DNA from 2 places in the Bradyrhizobium sp. USDA3010 genome. Region 2 is predicted to be linked to the other one. Evidence: riboswitches for the same ligand, from Rfam matches in the RefSeq annotation. Region 2 holds a riboswitch; the other holds the start of a gene.
What was found. A riboswitch is a leader RNA that binds a small molecule or an ion and turns the genes downstream of it on or off. The one in region 2 is predicted to bind ZMP and ZTP.
Positions count from the first base shown of each region.

Region 1: linked by a shared signal. The riboswitch ahead of AC066Y_RS30990 (serine hydroxymethyltransferase) and the one ahead of AC066Y_RS11470 (bifunctional 5,10-methylenetetrahydrofolate dehydrogenase/5,10-methenyltetrahydrofolate cyclohydrolase) in region 2 are both predicted to bind ZMP and ZTP.

Region 1 is NZ_JBWJZD010000026.1:105,223-112,627, forward strand. It holds gene AC066Y_RS30970 (ABC transporter ATP-binding protein) at 1-828, shown strand, start outside; gene AC066Y_RS30975 (LysR substrate-binding domain-containing protein) at 984-1,958, opposite strand; gene bla (class A beta-lactamase) at 2,058-2,975, shown strand; gene AC066Y_RS30985 (ankyrin repeat domain-containing protein) at 3,280-4,194, shown strand; ZMP/ZTP riboswitch at 4,278-4,363, shown strand; gene AC066Y_RS30990 (serine hydroxymethyltransferase) at 4,398-5,675, shown strand; gene AC066Y_RS30995 (c-type cytochrome) at 5,780-6,346, opposite strand; gene AC066Y_RS31000 (outer membrane protein assembly factor BamB family protein) at 6,436-7,405, opposite strand, start outside.
Region 2 is NZ_JBWJZD010000005.1:291,273-298,677, forward strand. It holds gene AC066Y_RS11455 (hypothetical protein) at 160-798, shown strand; gene AC066Y_RS11460 (hypothetical protein) at 1,015-1,533, shown strand; gene AC066Y_RS11465 (hypothetical protein) at 1,654-2,070, opposite strand; ZMP/ZTP riboswitch at 2,286-2,365, shown strand; gene AC066Y_RS11470 (bifunctional 5,10-methylenetetrahydrofolate dehydrogenase/5,10-methenyltetrahydrofolate cyclohydrolase) at 2,381-3,244, shown strand; gene AC066Y_RS11475 (MaoC/PaaZ C-terminal domain-containing protein) at 3,392-3,844, shown strand; gene AC066Y_RS11480 (zinc-ribbon domain containing protein) at 3,995-4,417, shown strand; gene AC066Y_RS11485 (hypothetical protein) at 4,624-4,917, shown strand; gene AC066Y_RS11490 (hypothetical protein) at 5,054-5,425, shown strand; gene AC066Y_RS11495 (hypothetical protein) at 5,422-5,850, shown strand; gene AC066Y_RS11500 (alkane 1-monooxygenase) at 5,819-6,964, opposite strand; gene AC066Y_RS11505 (helix-turn-helix domain-containing protein) at 7,139-7,405, shown strand, end outside.

The DNA of each region.
Region 1 (7,405 bases), on a different contig from region 2:
GTCGGCGAATCCGGTTGCGGCAAGTCGACCACCGGGCGTTGCGTGCTGCGGCTGATCGAGCCGACCTCCGGCGAAGTCGTGTTCGACGGCCAGAACGTGATCGGGCTCGGCGGCGGCGATCTGCGCGCCATGCGGCGCAACATGCAGCTGGTGTTCCAGGACCCGTTCGCCTCGCTCAACCCGCGCATGACGGTCGGCGCGATCCTCGCCGAACCCTTCATCATTCATAACCTCGTGACCTCGGCCAGCGAGCGCGAGGACCGCGTCGCGCGCCTTCTGGTCAAGGTCGGGCTGAAGGCCGAGCACATGCGGCGCTATCCGCATGAATTCTCCGGCGGCCAGCGCCAGCGCATCGCGATCGCCCGCGCGCTGACGCTGGAGCCGAAGCTGATCGTGTGCGACGAGCCGGTCTCGGCACTCGACGTCTCGATCCAGGCTCAGGTCATCAACCTGCTCGAGGATCTGCAGGCCGAGCTGAACCTGACCTATCTGTTCGTGGCCCACGATCTCTCCGTCGTCGAGCACATCTCCGACCGCGTCGCGGTGATGTATCTCGGCCGCATCGTCGAGCTCGCCAAGGCCAGCGATCTCTACCGCAATCCGCAGCATCCCTACACCAAGGCGCTGCTCTCGGCGGTGCCGGTGGCGGATCCCAAGGCGAAAAAGCTGCGCATCCGCCTGAAGGGCGACGTGCCGAGCCCGATGAATCCGCCGAAGGGCTGCCACTTCCATACCCGCTGCCCGATCGCCGAAGAGCGCTGCCGGCAAACCGCGCCCGAGCTACGCGAAGGCAGCAACGGGCATTCTGTGGCGTGCCATCTGGCGTAGGGCTGATTGCTCCACGGCGCGCTATTCCCGGACCGTCATCCTGAGGAGCGCGTAGCGCGTCTCGAAGGGTCGACGGCCACCAGCCGGGCCGTACATCCTTCGAGACGCCGCTTCGCGCTCCTCAGGATGACGGTGTAAGGAGCCTTGCTCGAAGATTAGCGCCTCGGCTTCTTCACGGCGTTCGCCTTGGCGCTTGGTTTGGCCTTGGTGTTTGCCGTCGGCCGTGAAGCGGGCGCATCCCTCACCTCCTCCGCCTCGCTCGCCTCCGCCCGCAGCGTATCGAGCAGCCAGTCGCGGAAGGCGCGCATGCCGGGCGTCACCTCGCGCGACTTCAGCCAGGTCAGCCAATAAGACCCCGCCGGAACTTCGGCCGCGAATGGCCGCACCAGCCGGCCGGATGCCAGCTCATTGCCAAACATCGCCGTCGGCACCAGCCCGACGCCGACGCCGCGCGCAGCCGCCTCGGCCATCGCAACCGAACTGTCGAAGATCGGTCCCTGAATTTTCGGGCACGGCGCGCCGGCCACCGCAAACCACAATGGCCATTCCTCGGCCCGGTAGGAGCGCAGCAAGAACTCCTGCGCGAGATCGGACGGCTTGCGCAGCCGGCCCGCCACGTCAGCGCAGCACACCGGCGAGAGCGGCGCGGACAAGAGATGGATCGCCTCGGTGCCGTGCCAGGAGCCGTCGCCGAAGCGCAGCGCAAGATCGAGCCCGTCGCCCGCGATATCGACGCGGTTGTTGTTGGTGAGCAGGCGCAGGTCGATGTAGGGATGCGCGCGCTTGAAGCGATCGATCCGTTGCAACAGCCATCCGGTCGCAAACGTCGTGACGCAGCCGACGGTGACGACCTCGCGCGTGCCTTTGGCTTCGATGCGATCGATCGCGGCACCGATCCGGTCGAGCGCATCGGTCAGCACCGGCAACAGCGCCAGCCCCTCGTCGGTGAGCACCAGCCCGCGCGGCAGCCGGCGGAACAGACTCGCTCCCAGCAGTTCCTCGAGCTGCTTGACCTGGTGGCTGATCGCGGTCTGCGTCACGCGCAGCTCCATCCCCGCGCGGGTGAAGCTCAACAGCCGCGCGGAGGCCTCGAAGGCGCGCAGCGCGTTCAGCGGGAGATGCCGGCGCACGGCGTCATGACCAAGTTTTCCTCATGCCTCGTTGTATAAATGATTGTTTGTGCGCCGTCACGCCGCCCGGCAGTTTCGCGCCGCCAACGGAGACGAGACATGCTGACCAGACGGACATTCGGATTGCGCGCGCTGGGCCTTGCGGTGACTTGCACGCTGCCGCGGCCAAGCGCCGCGGCAGGACAGAGCGCCGCGGCGGGACCAGGCGAACCGGCGCGGCGGCTGCAGGAGGAATTTGCACGCATCGAGCTTGCGACCAGCGGCCGGCTCGGCGTCGCCGCGCTCGACATGGAGACCGGATTGCGCGCGAGCCAGCGCGGCGACGAGCGGTTCCCGATGTGCAGCACCTTCAAGGCACTGGCGTCAGCCGCGGTGCTGCACCGGGTCGACCGCGGCGAATCCAGCCTCGACCAGCGCGTGCAGGTCGAGGCCAAGGACATCTTGGCCTATGCGCCGGTGGCCAAGCAACACGTCGGATCGAGCATGACGCTGTCCGAACTCTGCGAGGCCGCCATTACCCTAAGCGACAATACCGCTGCCAACCTGCTGCTGCGCGAGATCGGCGGGCCTGCCGGCTTCACCAGCTTCTTCCGTACCATCGGCGACAATGTCAGCCGGCTCGATCGCTGGGAGGTGGCGCTGAATGAAGCGGTGCCGGGCGATCCGCGCGACACGACGAGCCCTGTCGCGATGCTGAAGAGTCTGCAGCGCGTGGTGATCGGCGACGTCCTGCAGGCCGCCTCGCGCCAGAAGCTCGTGGACTGGATGGTCGCCAACAAGACCGGCGACACGAGGCTGCGCGCCGGCGTGCCGCGCGATTGGCGGGTCGGCGACAAGACCGGCACCGGCGAGCGCGGCACCTATAACGATATCGGCGTGTTCTGGCCGCCCGGCCGCAAGCCGATCGTGGTGACGGTCTACCTGACCGGGGCAAGTGCTCCGATGGAGAAGTGCAACGAGGTGATCGCCAATGTCGCGCGCGCCGTTGCGAATGCGAGCACCGGACAGACCGGCTAGAGCAGGCACCGGGCTCTGCTGCACCTCGCCCCGCACGCGGGGAGAGCTCGGAACGCATCGCTAGATGCGTTCCGGGTGAGGGGGAGTCTCCGCGCATCCGTCTGGCTTCGCATGCGCTGAGAGACCCCTCACCCCAACCCTCTCCCCGTAAGAACGGGGCGAGGGAGCGCAGCGCGGTCGCGCTCGCTATTCCACATAATGTCATCGTGTTCTCGCGCAGCTGCGCAGCTTGGCAGAAACCAGGGATCATGCGACGCTCAATCCGAATGGCGATGCTGATAGCAGGCCATACGGAGGACACGTCTTGTATCGCCGCATCGCCCTCGCCGCGCTGCTTGTTGCAGGCCACGTTGACAGCAGTCGCGCGGCGGCTGACCCGGCGCGGTGTCGCGAGCTGATCTGCAAATACGAAACCGACAAGGCGCAGCTCAGCGCGATCGAGATCTCGCTGAGCTTGTTTGCGGCAGCCAATGCCGATTGCATCAATCTCGCCACCGCGCTGCTCGATAGCGGCGCCTCGGTCGATGCGCGGGACCGGCTCGGCGCAAGGCCGCTGAGCCACGCCGCCCGCTCCGGCCATCTCGACATGGTCGACCTGCTGCTGGCGCGCGGCGCGCCGGTCGATGCGCGCAACCTCGCGGGATCGACCGCGCTGTATCTTGCCGCCGAGCGCGGCCATGTCGCAATCGTGCAACGCCTGATCGACCGCGGCGCCGACGTCAATCTCACCGGACGCAGCGGCGCTTCGGCGGTCGCGGCCGCCGCCTATGCCGGCCGGGACATGGTGGTGCGCATGCTGCTGGCGCACGGCGCCGACGGCCGCAAGGCTGACGACACCGGCAAGCCGCCGGTGGTGTATGCGGCCGCCGGCGGTCAGCTCGGCATCGTCAAACAGCTGCTCGCGCTCGAGATCGACATCAACGCGCGCTATGCCAACGATCTGACGCTCTTGATGTGGGCGGCCGGACCCGATGAGACCGTGCCGGAGGCGCAAGCGCTCGAGGTCGTCTCCTATCTCCTGGACGCAGGCGCCAGGGTCGACGAACGCGACGCCCGCGGACGCACGGCGCTGATGATCGCCGCCGAGGGCAACCATCCGGCGATTGCGAAAGCGCTGCTCGCCCACGGCGCCGATGCGGCGCTGGCCGACAAGGCCGGCAAGCACGCCGCCGATCTCACCATTCTGTCGGCGCTGCGCGAGGAGCTGACGCCGCGCTGAGGCATGACGCGATCGACTCATTGGTTGCGAAAGGTCCGCGGGTCGGCTAGATTTTTCTCTACGAAGAGTCTCCGTGCTCATTCGTCCTACCGCGCGACTGGCGAGCTAACGTGGAATCGACCACGGGGAAGCGCGAAGGGTTCCAACGCCGATCGCCTGGGCAACCAATCTGCTGGAAAAACAGCGTGTTGAGGAGCCCGAGCATGCCGTCATTTTACAACGAACTGTTCATCAACGATCAAGAGATCGCTGCCGCCCTTAGAGGGGAAGAGCGCCGTCAACAGGACGGTGTCGAACTGATTCCGTCCGAGAATTACACGTACCCGGAGGTGCTTGAGCTGCTCGGATCGGTCTTCACCAACAAATACTCCGAGGGATATCCGGGACGCAGATACTACGGCGGCCAGCAGTATACCGACAGCATCGAGAACCTCGCACGCCAGCGGGCCTGCTCGCTTTTTCGTGCCGAGCACGCCAACGTTCAGCCGCTTTCCGGATCACCGATGAATCAGGCCGTCTATCTCGGCCTATTGCAGCCCGGCGACACGATTCTCGCCATGGACCTGTCCCACGGCGGTCATCTCACCCACGGCGCGCCGGTGTCCCACATGGGGCGCTTGTTCAATTTCGTTCGCTACAAGACGGCCCCGTCAAACGGCGCGATCGATTTCGATGAATTGCGCGCGATTGCGCGTGAAGCGCGTCCGAAGATGGTGTTGTGCGGCTACAGCTCCTATCCGCGCGACCTGGACTATGCGGCATTCAAGAGTATCGCCGACGAAGTTGGCGCGCTCACGATGGCTGACGTGAGCCACTATGGCGGATTGGTTGCCGCGAATGTCATGCGCAATCCGCTTGATGCCGGCTTCGACGTCATGACGACGACATCCCACAAGACACTGCGCGGCCCCCGCGGCGGGATCATCCTGTGCCGGAAGGAAAATGCCGGTCGGATCGATGCTTCCGTCTTTCCGGGTTTGCAGGGCGGACCTCACATGAACGTCGTGGCCGGGATTGCCGTGACGCTCAAGAAGGCGGCCACCTCGGATTTCCAGGTTTACGCGCGGCAGGTTCTGCACAACGCGAAGGTTCTTGCCGGCGCGCTGATGGAACGCGGGATGAAGCTGGTCACGGACGGGACGGACAATCACATGATGGTCGGCGATACAATAGCGTCCGTCGGATTGGACGGGCGAGCGGCCGAGGACGTGCTCGATGCCATCGCCATCACCACAAACAAGCAGGTTATTCCAGACGATCCGCGCCCGCCGCTCAGGCCAAGCGGTATCCGCCTTGGGACACCGGCGGCGACCACGCGTGGCATGGGAGACCCCGAAATGCGCCGTATCGGCGAGTTCATTGCGACGGCTCTGCAGCCGAACGGAGACGATGCGGTCGTCGCGCGTCTCAGGTCGGAGTGCATCGAGATGTGCCGGGCCTTTCCTGTTCCAGGCGTGGTGTCCAGGTCTCGACCGAACTGATCGGTTGTACGGCAACCGGAACTTGACGCGCAGATATGCAGAACGGGGTCGGGCACGGCGCCCACCCTCGATCGCCAAAGACGCATATGCGACAGCCCTGCCCGCTACAGCCCCGCCAGATAGTCCACCAGGGCGGCAAGGTCGTCGGGCGACGTCGCCAGCATCAGGTCGGACATGCCGGGATTGTTGCCGCGCGCGCGGGTGCGGAAATCGGCGATGGTTTTCGCGAGGTAGTCGCGTCCCATCCCGGCAAGCCGCGGCACCGTGCCGTCGCCCTGGAAGCGATCGAGATGGCAGGCCGGGCAACCGACCGAAGCGCTGGCGCTGAGCGCCTTCGCTGCGACGTCCTTGGGCGCGCTGGGCTGGCCGAGATTCGGCCATGGCTTCTGCGAAAAATATTCCGCGATCGCCAGCATGTCGTCGCGCTCGAATTGCGTCGCGATCGGCTGCATGATCTCGCTCTTGCGATCGCCGCGCTTGAAATCGCGGAGCTGGATATAGAGATAGCCGGCCTGCTGGCCCCAGATCGTCGGAATGGTCTTGTCGACGGGCTTGCCGTCCTCGCCGTGGCAACCGGTGCAGACCTGCACCTTCTCCTCGATCGTCTCCGCGCGCGCTTGCCCCGCAATCAGCAGCAGCGCGGCGCTGCACATCATCAATTTACCGAACATTGGCTCATCCGAAGAAAACAGAGGCGGGACCGGACCGGTCCCGCCTCGCCGTCAATGCTTGCACGCGCGATGATGCATCCCGTCCTGGCTCAGTCGAGCGTGAAGGCGATGATGTTGTTGCCACGCTTGTAATCGAGCTGGGTGTTACCACCCGCGCCGACCACGACATATTGTTTGCCGCCGATCATGTAGCTCGACGGCGGCGCGTTGACGCCGGCGCCGGCGCGGAAGCTCCACAGCTCCTTGCCGCTCGACGAATTATAGGCCGCGAACTTGCCGTTGCCTTCGCCGGTGAACACCAGGCCGCCGGCCGTGGCGAGGATGCCGCCGATCATCGGTTCGGGCGTCTTGACCTGCCATTTGATCTTGCCGGTGTTGTAGTTCACCGCGGTGATGTTGCCCGACTGCTTCTCGCTCGGGATCACCTTGAAGGCGCCGCCCAGCCACAGCTTGCCGTTCGGATAGGCCGAACTCTCGACGTGGTAGGTCATCGGCTGGTGCAGGTTGATGGCGTAGGCCAGCTCCTGTCCCGGGTCGGTCGCGATCGGCGACCATTCGACGCCGCCATTGGCGCCGGGCAGCATGCGCGCGCCTTCCTTGGTCGGGAGCACCCACATGTTCTCCTGCGGCACCATCGCCTCGGAGAAGCGGATCAGGCTGCAGTCCTTGCGATCGTGCACATAGATGTGCCCGGTCTTGCCGGCATGAATGACGCCGGGAATGGTCTTGCCCTCCTTGTCCTTGACGTTGACCAGCACCGTGGGGCTGACCGCGTCGAGATCCCAGACGTCATGGGCGATGTACTGGAAGTGGCAGACATACTTGCCGGTGTCGAGATCGAGCGCAACCAGCGAGTTGGTGTAGAGGTTGTCGCCAGGCCGGTTCGAACCGTCGAGGTCGGGCGACGGATTGCCGACGACGAAGTAGATCCGGTTGGTCGCGAGATCGACCGACGGGTTCTGCCACACGCCGCCGCCGAGCTTGGCATAGGGATCGCCGATCTTGGCGAGCATGTCCTTCTCGGCCTGGATATTGCGATGCATGTCGCGGCCGGTGGCG
Region 2 (7,405 bases):
CGCAAGATTGTCGTCCCGGAATGAAACCATTCCGGCGGTCGGTGATTGATCTTGCGTGGCCGCTCGACCTGCGGCCGTCCTGGATGCCGCACGCTGTGATGCCTGCGGCTTCTGTGCTGGGTGGCGGCTTGATCGGGCGTCGAGGGTGAGGGCACGACGATGCGGATCGGCTTGGCGTCGTTTCGAAGGTTTGGGGCCGGACGTCTCGGTGAGGGCGGCCTTTACGCTAGCCTGCTGCTGTCGGTGATCGCGGTCGCCGGGATTGCGGCGTGGTTCATGCTCCCCGAGCCGAGCGATGCCGGAGACCAGGATGTCGGGCCGGTGCCTTCCGCCGTCATCCGCACCGCGCAAGATGCTTCGCGCGGGGCGCAGCTTGCCCAAATCACAAATCAAGCCGCAACGGATGCCCCGGCCGCACCGGCAGGTGAACCGGCCACGGTCGGCGTGGCCACCGCCGCGCAGCCGGCCGAGGCGACCAAGGCGTCCGAGCCCGGTACTGAAAGATCGCCGCTGGACCGGCTGCGGATCGCCTCGCAATCCTGGCGGCGCGGCGGGCTGGGTTCGAAGGTGCTGGTCACCTTGACGCTGCGCAATGCCAATGATTTCGCGGTGAAGGATATCGAAATCGCCTGCACCTTCATCCGTAGCGACGGCAGCCCCGTGACCGAACGCAAGCGGCTGATCCCGGACACCATCGCCATGAAAAGCCGCAAGACCTACCCGCAGATGCTGATCGGGTTCGTAAACGTTAACGCAAACAAGGCGAAATGCACGGTTGCGACCGCCAGCCGCGCCTGAACCCTGCATCCCGAAAAAGTGACCAGGAATTGACTTGCCGGGTGAACCGCAATGGCCAGGCAGGAACTAACTAATAAGCCGACCGTTAGAGAACGACCCGGGAGCGCGGATAGCGTCTGCCCGGGTGATCATGCGCAGACGATGAATTCGTTGCGCGATGACAGATGTCGTCGCGTCGAGTTGAACCGCGCCCGTAGCGCGGGGGGAGCTATCAAAATGCCTGTGGCGCGTTATTTCCTGTTCGTTGGTGGCGTGCTGCTCGCGCTGCTCTTCGTCGTCAATGCCATCGTACCGCAGGAGGCTGTGGTCGCCAGCCAGGGTCTGTCGTCGCCCGGCGTCGACAACAAGACCATGGTACGCATCAAGTCGACCCAGAAACTGCCGGAGCGGGTGGTGTACGACACCAACCTGCCGACCGTCGTTCCGTCGCAGGTGAACGCGGTTGCCGCAGCGACCCCGGCGGCTGCCAGCGATGCGTCGGCGCAGGCCCGCGTCCGTGACACGTTCGCCCAGTTCATTCCGCCGGAGAAGGCTGACGCGCGCAAGGGGCCGGTCGTGGCCGAGGCGAAGCCGGCCGAGCAGCCGGTACAGGCGCCGAAGAAGCGCAAGATTGCGCGCAGCCATACCCATTCCCAGCAGCCGATGCGGCTGGCCCAGCCCGGCATGTATCAGCCTTACCGTGTCGCGCAGCAGCAGCCGCGGATGGGCTTCTTCGGCGGCTTCGGTACCTGGTAGGCAAGGACACGCCGCAATCGCAATCGATGCGCCGCCGCAAACACTTGCGGCGGCATTTTCATGCCCGCGATGCCAGCCGGGTAACCGGTTGCCGGCCGGAGCCCGGGTGGCCCAAAGTCGTTAGCGCGGCAGGCGCGGAATCTTGTCGGCGAAGCCGTTGTAACAGGTCAGCCGCTCGTCCTCTTCCTTGACGAACCGGCATTCGGCGACGCCCTTGGCAGGGGCGGCCTTCGGCTTGGGCTGCGGCTTGAAGATCTCGTCGTAGCACATCAGCCGCTCCTTGGTTGCGTCGTCGATGTCCTGGCAGGCCTGGAGCTTCTGCGCGACCGACTGCGGCTTGCCGGGTGCTGCGGCCTTCTCGCCCTTCTTGGCCGCCGATTTCTTGCCGACCTGGACCAGCGGCTTGTCGCCGACCATCGGCTGCGGGGCCGCCGCCGGCTTGTCGGCGGCGGGGGGTGGCGTGGTGGCTGGAGCGGTGCCTTGAGCAAGCGCGGCAGCCGGGCAGAGGAGCGCCAGCGCGAGGATGATATGTCTCATGGTGAAAATGTCCGAAGTGGCGTGATGACCGGAAGGATGGCGCCGGGGATCGGAAAAGCCCGGCAAGCGCCGAGGCTTATCGCAAGTTCTGCCCGAATCCTACCCCGGAGGGGCCCCGCCCGGCACCGATCCACCGGCAAAACAGGGGCAATTGGTCGCCGGTTCGGCCGCAAGCGAGCGTGATTTGCGTTTGCCGGGCCGGGGGGCTATGAGGACGTCATCTGCGCGACTGGCGCTTGGATGGACCACCATCGGGGAGCGCAGAGACTGAACGCCGCGCGCCTGGGCACCGCTTCGAAACGGAGGTGCCATGACGGCGAACATTCTTGATGGGCATGCACATGCCCAAATTGTCATCGACAAGGTTGCGAGCGAACTGGACCGGCTGCCCCGCGCGCCCGGGCTCATGGTCGTGCTGGTTGGCTGTGACCCGGCGAGCCAGATTTACGTACAGAGCAAGGTCAGGATGGCCGAGCGGCTTGGTCTGCGCGGCGAGGTCGAGCGCCTGCCGGATGACGCCAGCGAGGCCGATCTGCTCGCCAGGATCGACGCGCTCAACGCGCGCGACGATATCGACGGCATCCTGATCCAGCTGCCGCTGCCGGCGCATATCGACGCCTTGCGCGTGATGGCGGCGGTCGATCCCGCCAAGGATGTCGACGGCCTGCACGCGCTGAACGCAGGCCGGCTGTTTCACGGCGACGATGCGTTGGTGCCGTGCACGCCGCTCGGCTGTCTTCGGCTGATCAAGTCGATCCGGCCAGATCTCACCGGCGCTCATGCCGTGGTGATCGGCAGCTCCAACATCGTGGGCAAGCCGATGGCCGCGCTGTTGCTGCAGGAGCAGGCGACCGTGACGCAGACCCACATCCACACCCGCGGCATCAGCAAGATCTGCCGTCAGGCAGATATCCTGGTCAGCGCGGTGGGGAAGGCTGGGCTCGTGCGCGGCGACTGGATCAAGCCGCAGGCCATCGTCATCGACGTCGGCACCACGCGCGTCGAGAAGCCGGAAGGCGGCTACGCGGTGTGCGGCGACGTCTTCTTCGACGAAGCGGTGTTGGTCGCCGGCGCGATCACGCCGGTGCCGCGCGGCGTCGGCCCGATGACGATCGCCTGCCTGATGGAGAACACGGTGAAGGCCGCGAAGGCGAGGGCGGCGCGGCTGCAATAGCCGCGGGGCTTGCAGCGAGACGCGAGCGGCCGGCGCCGCGCGCGTCTCTTTTTGCACGCGCAGTCCGGTGCGCCAAGAACATGACCCCGGAAGTAATGGAAAGCCCGCAGCGTTGGTCTATCGTCGCGCGACAGACGGAGGCGCGCGATGCTGTATGCAGAAGATCTCACCGAGGGCCAGACATTCCAGCTCGGCACCTACACGATCGGCGAAGCCGAGATCCTGGAGTTCGCCGGCAAATATGATCCGGTGCCGATCCACACCGACCCCGTCGCGGCTGCGGCGGGCCCGTTCGGCGGACTGATCGCAAGCGGCTTCAACACCATTGCGATCTATCAGCGGCTCGTCGTGGAGGCGATCTGGACCAAGGTGGCGGGCATCGTCGGGCGGAGCTTCGAGATCCGCCTGCCGAGCCCGGTCCGCCCGGGAGCCACGCTCACCGGCCAATCCCGGATCCAGAAAATCACCATCAGGCCGGAGCGGCGCGACGCGGTCGTGATCTTCAAGACCGAGCTCGTCAACGACGAGCAGCGTCCCGTGCTTGTCCTGGTTCTCGATGCGCTGATCCACATGCGGCCGGCGGAGCAGGGGCGGACGTAACCTCTGCCCGGATCGATCTGGCCGCCCGGCGATGCTGCGGCTACCATGCCGAGCCTGCGCCGAACTGCTGCGTATCAATGAGTCGTCTTGATATGTCCGGGCTCCCGGGCGGCAAGTTCGTCGATACGGTGCAAGGCGGATGGCATGGGCATGAAGCGCAGCAAGCAGACGCACGGCGAGATCGAAGCCAAACAGCGCAAGGCTGAGGAATGGCGTCGCACGCTGGCACAACGCGCCGCCGAACGGCAGCGCCTGCGCGACTACAAAATCGCGCTGGCGCGCGACGAGGTTGCGGTGGTCACGAGCCAGCTCGCGCCCACGAACAGCTATTCGACTCCAGATTTCGTCGAACGCGGAACCTATCGGCCCGAGCCGTTCGTCTGCAAGGATTGCGGCGTTGCCGAGGTCTGGACGCCGTTGCAGCAGAAATGGTGGTACGAGACCGCCAAGGGCGACGTGTTCACCAAGGCCGTGCGTTGCCGGGCCTGCCGCACCCGGGCGCGCGCACGCAAATCCGCCGCGCGCCGCGTGCATCTGGAAGGGCTCGCCAGGAAGAAGCCGTCCGCCTCGTAGAGAGCGGGTGCACCGGACGTCGCGTCACACTTCACATTGCCATGGATGGATGTGGAACCCGCGCGCAGGCGGTCAATGCGTCGCGTGTGCGGAACGTTTCGTTGCCTGATCGGTTCGAGACTTCGAAGCCCGCGGCGACGGGCGCGGGCGGGGAGGAACCAGCCAGGGAAAAATCCAAGGCCGGAACCAACAAGCAGGAGCAGCGGATGAAGCTCAATTCCACGCAAGTCAAGCAGACCATGACGCAACTGAACGCTCAGGTGCTTCCGGATGATCATCCGGCAGTGGCGCAACTGAACAGCGTGTTCGGCGAGCACACATTCTTCGTCGACACCACCGGGCTCAAGGTGCTCGAACCCGCCCAGTCCTCCGACATGCCGGGGCAGACCGGCGAGGTGGTGAGCCTTGCCGAGTGGAGCGATCCGGAGCTGACGTCGCTGCGGCCGCACGAGCCCGAACCGACCGGCGTGCTCATCACGCTTGAACCCAGCAAGCACTAGGAGCGTTTTCGAAATCGGCCTTCCTGATGGCGACAGTCTCCAACGTCACATCAAGAGGTGCCGAAAGTCACATGGCAAATCAGCACCGCCTGCGTATGCATCGGTTCGAGATGGGTATCCAGGCGGTGAGGGCCAGATGGGGATCGTGCGGCGCTGGAGCTCTGACGAGGATGAGAAGCTCAGAGAACTCGCCAGGGCCGGCAAGAACGCTCTCGAGATCAGCAACGAACTGACCCGCAGCGCTTCGGCCGTGCGCCGGCGCGCCGAGGTGCTGTCGGTCCTCATCATCGCCAAGGCGTTTCGCGCGCGCCCCTCGCATGTCGCCACCCATCTCGAGCGGGTCGCGATCGACGCGATCCGACATCGCCGGCCGTTTCCCGCGGGTGTCGGCCCGAGCACCATTGCCGGAATGATCGAGAAGGGCTGGATCCTGCCGGAGATGGGACGGAAATATCGCGTCACCGACGCCGGCGTGGAGGCCGTGCGCCGGAAGATCCCGAGCGGATGAAAGCCGGCGGCGGCAAGAATCTCCGCCCGGGATGCGCGCTCGCGCCGTTGAGGGAGGAGGAGACTGACATCGAGCCGATCTATCTCGAGGCCTGTTCAACGTCACCGCTGGTCGGTTCCCATGTCGATCGGCTGAAGCCCGACCTCGGTTTCATCGACGGCGATCACGGCCTGCGCGGTGTGATCCAGGATCAGCTGCTGGTGCGCTCCCACGCCAGCATCATCGTACATCACGACATCCACTCCCAGGCCTGTCCGGATACGACGCTGCTCTGGAAAGCGCTGAAGGAACTCGAAGCACCTGGCTTCGATGCGTTCGAATTCACCAGCCAGTATCCGTCCGTCAACGGATCGTTCCTCGGCATCGGCGCGATGAAGCGGCGGTCCGTCGCGATCACGCGTTCGCCGGCCGCTCGCCCAGATTGAGCTTGCTCTTGTCGCCGCCGGCCCACGCCAGTGTCTTCGGGTCCATCACGCGGAACCAGAGCGGCGGGATCGCAGCAAGACCGAACATGCCGGTGTAGCCGTTCGGCAGCCGCGGGATGTCGTCGAAATCGCGCAGCGACTGGTAGGGGCGCATCGGGTTGGCGTGGTGATCGGAATGACGTTGCAGATGGAACGTCATCAGGTTCGAGACGATGTGGTTGGTGTTCCAGGAGTGGCGTGGCTCGACCGCCTGGTAGCGGCCGTTCGGCAGCTTCTCGCGCAGCAGCCCGTAGTGTTCGACGTAGTTGGCCTGGGTCAGCGCATACCAGCCGAGGAAATGATGCGCGACGATGAACGGCGCGACCTTCCAGCCGAACAGCGCGATCAGAATCGCCGCGACGACGAGCGTCAGCGCAAAGCCCTGCAGGATCTCGTTGTTGACCGACCAGACCGGCTCGCCGCGCCGGGTGAGCCGCTCGGCCTCATTGCGCCAGCCGCGCCTGAAGGCGCCCGGCAGTTCACGCGTCGCGAAGGCATAGATCGATTCACCGAATCGCGCGCTGGCGGGATCTTCCGGCGTCGCGACCCAGGTGTGATGGCCGCGATTGTGCTCGACGCGGAAATGGGCGTAACCCACCGCGCAGTTGGCGAGCATGCCGAAGACGATGTTGAGCCTGTCCGCCTTGTGGCCGAGCTCGTGCCCGATCAGGAGCGCACCGCCATTGATGGTGCCGACGCCGAGCAGCAAAGCGACGTAGGACCACCACGGCAGCTCCTGCGTGCCGAAGAAGGCGATCAGGGCAACGTAGTTGATCCAGGGAAACACCACGGTGATGCGCGCCAGCCGCAGATAATACGGATCGGCCTCCATCGCGGCGACCACTTCCGCCGGCGGATTGTGGGTGTCCTCACCGAACAGGACATCGAGCAGCGGGATCAGGATGAAGATGAAGACGAACGGAATCAGCGTCACCAGCGGATTATGCGTCCGCAGGAAGAGCCAGTAGGACAACAGCGGGATCAGCGGCGGAATGAACGAGAGCATCCACAGATAGCGCTTGCCGTCCCGGTAGGTGATCGTCTCGCCAGCGGCATTGGTGCCCGTGAAGATCATCGCATTCCCTCCAGCATCTCTTGTCGAGGCGGCGTTCGCCGTTGTTGTGCAGAGGATGCCGCGAGACGGGCCTGCGCCGCCAGTTCCCAACAGGCCAATCTTGTGGCATTTTGCGCCAAACCGGTTCCACCGGATGTGTTCGGCTGGACGCTCGCGAGGGAGGGCGCCGAGGCAATGCAGGGGTCGAAGGCCGATGCCATTCGCACGCCGGTGTCCGTGAGCTATGCGCGGGCGCTGGTGCGGGCGTTCGGCAAGACGCGGGGCGAACGCGACGAGTTGCTGCAGGGCACTGCAATCGAGCAGGACGTGCTCGACCAGCCCGGCGCTCATATGCCGGTGTCGTCGCTGGTGATCCTCGCCGCCAACATCACCCGCCGGCATGGCGAGTTGTGGCCGCTGTCGGCCGCGGCGGTCTGGTCGACATCGCTGCAGGGGGCGCTC